Regions from separate parts of the Pectobacterium artocarpous genome, predicted to be linked through region 2. Evidence: predicted binding sites of a transcription regulator. Region 2 holds the regulator's gene; each other region holds the start of a gene.
What was found. Region 2 encodes sigma-54, which starts transcription at its own class of promoters, with help from an activator protein. Its sites were predicted from a motif close to GTTGGCACANNTTTCGCTNT; they were not measured.

Region 1 (3,283 bases), on a different contig from region 2:
TAAAACCTTGTCCTGAATCCAGACTTTCACGCAGTAAATCAATATTCAGAGAAAAATATCCCAGCAAATCGGGCAGTGGTGTGCCGGATAATTTACGCGAGCTTTGTGCCAGTAATTGCTGTGCAGCCGGATTGGAATAGTGAATCGCCAGATCGTTATCCAGCAATAAAATGCTGTTTATCAGAGAATTGAGGATCTGCCCAGCATCGGGCAGCGTGCCTGTTGCCATAACGCAGACTCCCGCACCATCGTGGTGCATTGTAGTGTGAATGATGGATGTTACGTCGAACGGCCAATGCCGGTGGTGAAAAAAGCCCATCCGAAGATGGGCTGAAGCGTTTCCACGGCAACAAAAAAACTTCTTAGTATTCTGTTGTTTATCGGTCATGGTCGGATATCAGCACACCCAACCACGCCGAAATAGATAGTAGACGCTATCGTTATTAAACGCTGTCGTTATTAAACGCTATAGTACAGTTCGAACTCAACTGGGTGCGGCGTCATACGAACGCGATCCATCTCAGATTTACGCAGTTCGATGTAAGCATCGATAGCGTCGTCGGTGAACACGCCACCACGGGTCAGGAACTCACGGTCTTCGTTCAGTGCAGCCAGGGCCTCATCTAGAGAACCTGCAACTTTTGGAATCTCTGCTTCTTCTTCTGGAGGCAGATCGTACAGGTTTTTGTCCATCGCATCGCCAGGGTGGATTTTGTTGATGATGCCATCGAGGCCAGCCATCAGCAGTGCAGCGAAGCACAGGTATGGGTTAGCTGCTGGATCCGGAAAGCGTGCTTCGATACGACGTGCTTTCGGGCTGGCAACAACCGGGATACGGATTGAAGCAGAACGGTTACGTGCGGAGTAAGCCAGCATAACAGGAGCTTCGTAACCAGGGACAAGACGCTTGTAGGAGTTGGTGGTTGGATTCGACAGGGCGTTGATGGCTTTAGCGTGCTTGATAACACCGCCAATGTAGAACAGTGCGGTTTCAGACAGGCCACCGTATTTGTCGCCAGAGAACAGGTTAGTACCGTCTTTAGACAGAGACATGTGGCAGTGCATACCAGAACCGTTGTCACCGAACATGGGTTTTGGCATGAAGGTCGCAGTTTTACCGTAGGCGTGAGCCACGTTATGCACGACATATTTGTAGATCTGAATTTCGTCCGCTTTTTTGGTCATGGTGTTGAAGCGGGTAGCCACTTCGTTCTGACCAGCGGTTGCCACTTCGTGGTGGTGAGCTTCAACAACCAGACCCATTTGTTCCATGGTCAGACACATAGCAGAACGGATGTCCTGTGATGAATCGACAGGTGGAACCGGGAAGTAGCCACCTTTCAGACCTGGACGGTGACCTTTGTTACCACCTTCGTATTCTTTACTAGAGTTCCAGTAAGCTTCGATGTCGTCGATAGCCACGTGGGAACCGGACGTGCTGCTGCCGAAACGGATGTCATCGAACAGGAAGAATTCTGGCTCTGGCCCGAACAGGACGGTATCGGCAATGCCGGAAGAACGCAGGAAATCTTCCGCACGTTTCGCGATAGAACGCGGGTCACGATCGTAGCCCTGCATGGTGCCTGGCTCGAGGATGTCACAACGAATGATCAGCGTGGAATCTTCGAAGAACGGATCGATCATCGCTGTGCTGGCATCGGGCATCAGAACCATGTCTGACTCGTTAATACCTTTCCAGCCGCCAATCGAGGAACCATCAAACATTTTACCTTCTTCGAAGAAGTCGGCGTTGACTTGATGAGCCGGAATGGTGACGTGCTGCTCTTTACCTTTAGTATCCGTGAAGCGTAAATCAACAAACTTCACTTCATGCTCATTCAGCATCGTCAAAACATGTTCTGCGGACATACTTGGTTCTCCCGATTGGTCATTTATCGTCGTGGAACGAATATCGTTGTGGATTGATGTTGTTGCTGTGAGTAGACTAAAGCTAAAAGTGTGCCAACTTTTTAAATGTGTGCAATGTGTTGCTACTTGGGGCTTTCTCACGGAAATCCACTGCACCATTATAGTTTAAAGCACCAAAATGGTGCTCAATATGTGAATTAACGCACCAATTTAGAGCGTTAATGTTCGCTTGTAGCGCTTTTGCACCGTGAAAGGGATCACAAAGCAGGCAGCTCTAGGTTGTTTATCATAGATGCTTGTGATCTTGTTTAGTCCCTCGATTAATACGTGTACAATAGTGCGCTATTTCTAAATGCCTGAGGCAAAGCTGTGATCGAAAATTTGCGTAACATCGCCATTATTGCGCACGTTGACCATGGAAAAACCACCCTGGTTGACAAGTTGTTGCAACAATCCGGAACGTTCGGTGAACGTGTCGAAGCAACCGAGCGTGTAATGGACTCCAACGATTTGGAGAAAGAGCGTGGAATTACCATCCTCGCAAAAAATACCGCCATTAATTGGAAAGACTACCGCATTAACATCGTAGATACCCCAGGACACGCCGACTTCGGCGGCGAGGTTGAGCGTGTCATGTCGATGGTTGACTCGGTACTGCTGGTTGTTGATGCGATGGATGGCCCGATGCCGCAAACGCGTTTTGTGACCAAAAAAGCATTTGCCAACGGTCTGAAACCGATTGTGGTTATCAACAAAGTTGACCGTCCAGGCGCGCGTCCTGACTGGGTTGTCGATCAGGTATTTGACCTGTTCGTGAACCTAGATGCGACTGACGAGCAACTGGATTTCCCGATCATTTATGCTTCTGCGCTGAATGGTATTGCGGGTCTCGACCATACTGACATGGCGGAAGATATGACCCCGCTGTATCAGGCGATTGTCGATCACGTTTCCCCGCCTCAGGTTGAGATGAATGCGCCGTTCCAGATGCAAATTTCTCAGTTGGACTACAACAACTATGTTGGCGTTATCGGTATCGGTCGTATCAAACGCGGTAAAGTTAAGCCTAACCAACAAGTAACGATTGTTGATAGCGAAGGCAAAACCCGTAACGCTAAAGTCGGTAAAGTGCTGACCCACCTGGGTCTGGAGCGTATCGACGCGACTGAAGCGGAAGCGGGCGATATCATCGCAATTACCGGTCTGGGCGAGCTGAACATTTCCGACACCATCTGCGATCCGCAAAATGTCGAAGCGCTGCCAGCACTGAGCGTCGATGAACCTACCGTTACCATGTTCTTTAACGTCAATACTTCACCATTCTGCGGTAAAGAAGGTAAGTATGTGACCTCGCGCCAGATTCTCGAGCGTCTGAACAAAGAGCTGGTACACAACGTTGCCCTGCGCGTTGACG
Region 2 (3,283 bases):
ATGTATAGCTAAAAAAATGACGGCTTCGCGTATGGATTGCAAGCATTCTCTGAACCCACCGGGAATAGCTCGTCATCGTGAGCATGACGATCGTCTGGCTTAACCGGCTTCCGTCATAATCTGGTACAGCTCTTCATCGCTTTGCGCCGCACGCAGGCGTCGGCAAACCGTTTTATCCGCCAGCCGCTTGGCGACAAGCGACAGGGTATGCAAATGGGTTTTACATTGTTCCGCCGGAACCAGCAAGGCAAAAAGCAGATCAACGGCCTGATTATCAATAGCATCGAAAGCGATCGGTTGCTCTAACTGGATGAAAACACCGATGGCACCCAACGCATTATCATCTTCCAGCTTGCCGTGAGGAATGGCAATGCCGCCGCCGATTCCTGTGCTGCCCATCCGCTCCCGGGTCAGGATGGCATCAAAGATAATCTGCGAAGGAATGTTAAGCTGCCTGGCGGCCAGCTCACTGATAATTTCCAACGCCCGTTTCTTGCTCTGGCAGTGGACGGTACTTCGGGTGCACTCAGGACGTAATACGGTGCTGAGTTGCAATACGGGATCGTGGTTCATTTTATTTTCACTTAACAACGCTTTCACTTCTGGTGATCCCGACCCATCCGATGGATGGGCCGAGTTTGTTCCCTTGCTAAACGGCAAGGGAGAAAATTAGTGCTGCTTGAGTTTATCTTTATGCTTATTGAGCTGTCTCGCCAGCTTATCAATCAATAAATCTATCGCGGCGTACATATCTTCCGCTTCTGAGGTTGCATGCAGCTCGCCACCATTAACGTGGATCGTGGCTTCGGCAATTTGCTGAACTTTTTCCACTCTCAATACCACATTGACCTGATTAATCCGGTCAAAATACTGCTCTAACTTGGCAAACTTGCCATTCACAAAATCACGCAGCGGTTCAGTGATTTCGATGTGGTGTCCGGTAATGTTGAGCTGCATAGTGTCTTCCTTCTCTGTTGAGATCAAATCAGTTGTTTACGCTGATTTGATGGTGGGATAGATAAAGACTCTCGGTATTTTGCGACGGTACGGCGCGCCACGATGATGCCCTGCTCGGAGAGCAGTGCGGTAAGCTTACTATCGCTTAGTGGCTTGGCGGGATTTTCCGCCGCAATCAGCTTCTTCACCAGCGCGCGAATTGCCGTTGACGACGCTTCTCCGCCGCTGTCGGTATTCACATGACTTGAGAAGAAATATTTTAGTTCAAAAATGCCGCGCGGACTGTGCAGGAACTTCTGTGTCGTCACGCGTGAGATGGTGGATTCATGCATATCCACCGCCTGCGCGATATCTGCCAGCACCATGGGTTTCATGAATTCTTCACCTTGCTCGAAGAAATCCTGCTGCTGCTCGACGATGCAGCGGGTCACTTTCAGCAGTGTGTCGTTGCGGCTTTCGAGACTCTTGATGAGCCAGCGCGCCTCTTGCAGATTACTGCGGATAAATTGCCCATCGCTGTCGTTGCGTGCGCTGTTGCCCAGTGCCGCATACTGCTGGTTAATCTGTAGACGGGGAATGCTGTCAGTGTTGAGTTCTACGGCCCAGATACCCTGGACTTTGCGTACGAGCACGTCAGGGATCACGTATTCGGATTCGCCGGTGTTGATCGACTGCCCTGGACGCGGATCGAGTGACTGGATTAGCGCCAGCGCTTCTTTCAGCACGTCTTCTTTCAGACGCGTGACGCGGATCAGGCTACGGAAGTCATGGTTGGCTAACAGATCGAGATGATCGCTGACGATCAGGCGGGCTTCATCCAGACGCGGCGTGCTGTCGGCGAACTGGGAAAGCTGCACCAGCAGACAATCACGCAGATCGCGAGCGGCGACGCCAACAGGATCAAAGCGCTGCACGCGTTTGAGTACGGCTTCGACTTCTTCCAGCGTTACGTCGTCGTCACCGATGCTGTCAAGAATGTCCTCCAGCGGCACGGTCAGGTAGCCGGTGTTATCCACGGCATCGACGATAGAGGTCGCGATGGCGGAATCGGTGTCTGAAAACGGCGTTAGTTCAACCTGCCACATCAGGTAATCCTGAAGTGTTTGCGTAGTTTCGCCTTGATAAATCGGCAGTTCTTCATCGCGATAGTCGGTGCCAGTGCCCGACGGTGTGCCTGCGGAGTAAACCTCATCCCAGGTGGCATCGATCGGCAGTTCTTCCGGCATATCCCTTTGCTCAAGGGCTTCGCCGGTATCCAGTGAATCGCTGTCTGCCTTTTCAAATGACTCGATTTCGTCGTGCTGATCCGTTTGTTCAAGCAACGGATTGCTTTCCAGCGCCTGTTGAATTTCCTGTTGCAATTCAAGCGTGGACAGTTGCAACAGGCGGATAGCCTGTTGGAGCTGTGGAGTCATGGCCAGTTGCTGGCTAAGCCTGAGTTGCAAACCTTGCTTCATAAATCGCGCTAACGTCCCATAAGTGCTGCAAAGAGAAAATATTACCCTATCAGAGTCGGAAGCCTTCGCCCAGATAGACACGTTTCACCTGTTCATTGGCCAGAATATCGGCCGGTGAACCGTGGGCGATCAGATTGCCCTGACTCACGATGTAGGCTCGTTCACAGACATCAAGCGTTTCGCGGACGTTATGATCGGTAATCAACACGCCAAGCCCGCTGTCACGCAGATGCTCAATGATTTTTTTAATATCCAGTACGGAGATCGGGTCTACGCCCGCAAACGGTTCATCCAGCAGGATGAACTTCGGATTTGCCGCCAGCGCACGTGCAATCTCTACGCGGCGTCTTTCCCCACCAGACAGCGATTGTCCCAGACTATCGCGCAAATGAATAATATGGAATTCTTCCATTAACTCATTGGCACGATCTTCCTGCTGCTCAGTCGTCAGATCTTTACGAATCTGTAATACTGCCATCAGGTTGTCATAGACGCTTAAGCGACGAAAAATAGAGGCTTCCTGCGGTAGGTAGCCGATGCCGCGTAGTGCGCGTTCGTGCAGGGGAAGCAGGCTGATGTCGTCATCGTCAATGACAATGCGTCCTTCGTCACGCGGGACGATACCCACTACCATGTAGAACGTGGTCGTTTTACCGGCACCGTTCGGCCCGAGCAGGCCGACGATTTCACCAGAATTGACGGTGAGGCTGACGTTTTCGACGACCTTACGGCCTTTGTACGCCTTGGCCAGATTTTCTGCGGTTAATGTTGCCATAACTTATTCAGTGACCCGTGGTTGCGGTTGTTGAGAACGAGAAGGCTGGCTCTTGTTCTCTTTCTCCTGAAGCTGAGAGGGAACCAACACCGTC
Region 3 (3,283 bases), on a different contig from region 2:
ACCCAGCGAAGCTGAAGAGAATACGCCAGTCAGGATACAGCCAACGATACCGCACACGCCGTGAACACCGAACACATCACATGGATCATCCACACGCAACCATCTTTTCAGTACGGTTACACCCCACAGACCTGCGACACCACCAGCCAGACCGATGATCAATGCGCCACCGACGCCAACCGTACCTGCCGCTGGTGTGATTGCCACCAGACCCGCGATACAACCAGAACATGCGCCCAGCAGAGAAGGTTTACCGCGCACCATCCACTCACCGCCAACCCATGCCAGAATCGCAGCGGCAGTAGCGACAACGGTGTTCAGGAAAGCCAGTGCGGCGATACCGTTCGCAGCACCCGCAGAACCCGCGTTAAAACCAAACCAGCCGATGTACAGGATCGCCGTACCGATAAACACCATCGGAAGGTTATGCGGTTTGAAGGCTTCTTTGCCAAAACCAGCACGCTTGCCCAGTAGGTAAGCACCAACCAACCCAGCGACCGCGGCGTTAATGTGAACCACCGTACCACCCGCAAAGTCCAGCGCGCCATCCGCAGCCAGATAACCGCCGCCCCATACCATGTGCGTCATCGGCAGATAGGAGAACGTCAGCCACAGCGCAACGAAAATCAGCACAGCAGAGAAACGGATACGCTCAGCAATCGCCCCGACAATCAGCGCGACGGTGATACAGGCAAAGGAAGCTTGATACGCCACGTGCACGAACTGATAGAAGGTGCCACTAATGGATTCAATTCCGATGCCTTTCAGCATAAACGTGCTGAAACCACCGAAGAAGGCGTTACCTTCGCTGAAGGCCAGGCTATATCCATAAACCACCCACAGGATACAAACCATCGCGAACGTTACGCTCACCTGTGTCATCATGGACAGAACGTTCTTGGAACGAATCAGGCCGCCATAAAACAGTGCGATGCCCGGTATAGTCATAAAGAGTACCAGCGCGGTACAAATCATAATAAAAGCGTTATCCGCTTTATCAATCGTCGGTGTCGCAGCCATTGCCCAGGACGGGAGTAATGCCGCCACACCGAGACCTAATGAAGAGAGTCGTTTTTTCATTTTCATCCATCCCTATTTACGTATCTACGCTAGGTGTTGTTAAAGTGCGGCTTCGTCAGTTTCACCCGTACGAATACGGATAACCCTTTGCAACTCGGCGACAAAAATTTTGCCATCACCAATTTTTCCGGTGTACGCAGCTTTGCTGATAACATCGATCACTTCGTCCAGTTGGTCGTCTGCAATTGCGATATCAATTTTTACCTTGGGTAAAAAGTTAACGCTGTATTCTGCGCCGCGGTATAGCTCCGCGTGCCCTTTCTGACGACCAAACCCTTTCACCTCAGTGACGGTGAGCCCTTGGATGCCGACAGAAGATAACGCTTCACGTACATCCTCCAGCTTGAATGGTTTTATCACCACAGTAACCAGTTTCATTTATCTTCCCCCTAGCCATTATGTTCAGGCTTTCGCCCGTCACTTGTTCGATTACGCGCTCTATGAAGTAGGTCTACGTCATGACTAAAGCAAAGGATGTGCCATAAATGATTTATCTGGCATAAATCAGGAAAGAGAACGCGTTTAAAGATGAGAAAGGACAAAAAGCAAACACAACGGGAAAGAAATGCAGGAGGGGTTGGGCAAGTTACGCACTATTTTGGTGCACTAAGTGTATTTTCAGTGCGGGGAAAGTAAAAACACGAATCACGATGCTTAATGATGGTGCGAAGCCACAAGCAGACTGTCAGTCTGCACCATTCAAGGCGGTGCAGACCATAGCATGACCGATAATCGAGTCAGACAGTACAAGGCTCGGTACTGGTAGCAGCAAGATCCTCTCCGGCCAACTGCAATTGATACATCTGATAATAGCGCCCTTGCTGTTGTAGCAGTTGCTCATGCGTTCCCCGCTCAACGGTTTGCCCATGATGGAGCACCATAATCGTGTCGGCCTCAACGATGGTAGAAAGCCGATGTGCAATAATAATTAAGGTTGTCTGTTCCCTGATGATACGCAACGCCTTTTGCACCGCTTGCTCCGTACCCGAGTCAATATTCGCGGTTGCCTCATCGAGAATCAGAATTTTCGGCGTTTGCACCAATACCCGCGCAATCGCCAATAGCTGTTTTTGTCCGGTAGACAGATTATTCCCCTGCTCGCCAATGCGCGTATACAATCCCTCAGGAAAAGCGCTAACCAGGTCAGCAAGCTGTACCACCTCCAATACACGCCAGACGGCCTCTTCGCTGATGTCCCGGCCCAGCGTCACATTCACAAACATAGACTCCGCCAGCACAACCGGGTCCTGCTGCACCATTGCCACATTTTGGCGCAGTACCGCATGAGAGAGCGTAGAGAGCGGCCGACCATCAAGCCGAATTTCGCCTTCATCCGGCGTGTAATACCCCATCAGCAAACTGGCCAGGGTGCTTTTGCCGCTGCCAGTATGCCCAACCAGCGCGACGAACCCGCGCTCTGGTATCGTCAGTGAAATATGCTGTAGTACGCGCTTTTCAGTGCCATACGAAAAAGAAACATCGTCAACATCGACACGTCCGGTAGCCAGCGGACGCTCATCATCGCCGTAGCCCTGTTTTGTACCATCCATTAGTTCAAAAATACGCTCACCGGCAACGACCGCCTGCTGCAACATAGACTGCTGGGTTGTCAGTTCAATCAGCGGTTCATTCAGACGGTCCAAGTAGTTTATAAACGCATACAAGACCCCGACGCCAACCGACCCCATCGAGCTGAAACCAAATTGGATCAACAAACCACACAGTACCATCGCGGCAAATAAGCTCAGCAGCGGCCGCAGTAGGAAACCTTCCAGACGCAACGCTTTCATGCGCGCGTCATAATGCTCAAGGCTAGCGACCCTCAGTTTCTTGCCAAAGCGAGCCTGCTGGCGAAACTGCTGAATGACGCCCATGCCATTAATCACTTCGTTGAAACCATCATTAATATCGGCCAGATAGCTTCGTACCTTGCGAACAATCGGCGTACTGAAACGATGGTACAGCACCATGACTACCGCAACCGCAGGAAAAATCATCAGCGCAATCAGCGCCATTTGCCAGCTCAGACTAAACATCGCCACCAGCATCGCGCCGACCAACGCCGCACTGCGTAATACCGTTGACACCACCATGACGTAAAGATCTTTAACCACCTCTGTGTCATTGGTGACGCGTGAAATCAGTTGCCCAATGGGTTGCGTATCGAATGTGCTCAGCGGCTGGCGCAAAGCCGCATCCATCA

Region 1: glnA (glutamate--ammonia ligase) is a predicted target of sigma-54. The motif match lies at 1,948-1,967, and genes of this name have one in related genera.
Region 3: glnK (P-II family nitrogen regulator) is a predicted target of sigma-54. The motif match lies at 1,545-1,564, and genes of this name have one in related genera.

Annotation. Positions count from the first base shown of each region.
Region 1 covers NZ_JBJXVK010000010.1:116,572-119,854, reverse strand. Annotated here, with positions in the region: gene glnL (nitrogen regulation protein NR(II)) at 1-229, opposite strand, end outside; gene glnA (glutamate--ammonia ligase) at 460-1,869, opposite strand; gene typA (ribosome-dependent GTPase TypA) at 2,239-3,283, shown strand, end outside.
Region 2 covers NZ_JBJXVK010000015.1:66,576-69,858, reverse strand. Annotated here, with positions in the region: gene ptsN (PTS IIA-like nitrogen regulatory protein PtsN) at 100-573, opposite strand; gene hpf (ribosome hibernation promoting factor) at 670-957, opposite strand; gene rpoN (RNA polymerase factor sigma-54) at 981-2,414, opposite strand; gene lptB (LPS export ABC transporter ATP-binding protein) at 2,464-3,189, opposite strand; gene lptA (lipopolysaccharide ABC transporter substrate-binding protein LptA) at 3,193-3,283, opposite strand, start outside.
Region 3 covers NZ_JBJXVK010000005.1:156,139-159,421, reverse strand. Annotated here, with positions in the region: gene amtB (ammonium transporter AmtB) at 1-1,080, opposite strand, end outside; gene glnK (P-II family nitrogen regulator) at 1,120-1,458, opposite strand; gene ACKQAD_RS04900 (SmdB family multidrug efflux ABC transporter permease/ATP-binding protein) at 1,818-3,283, opposite strand, start outside.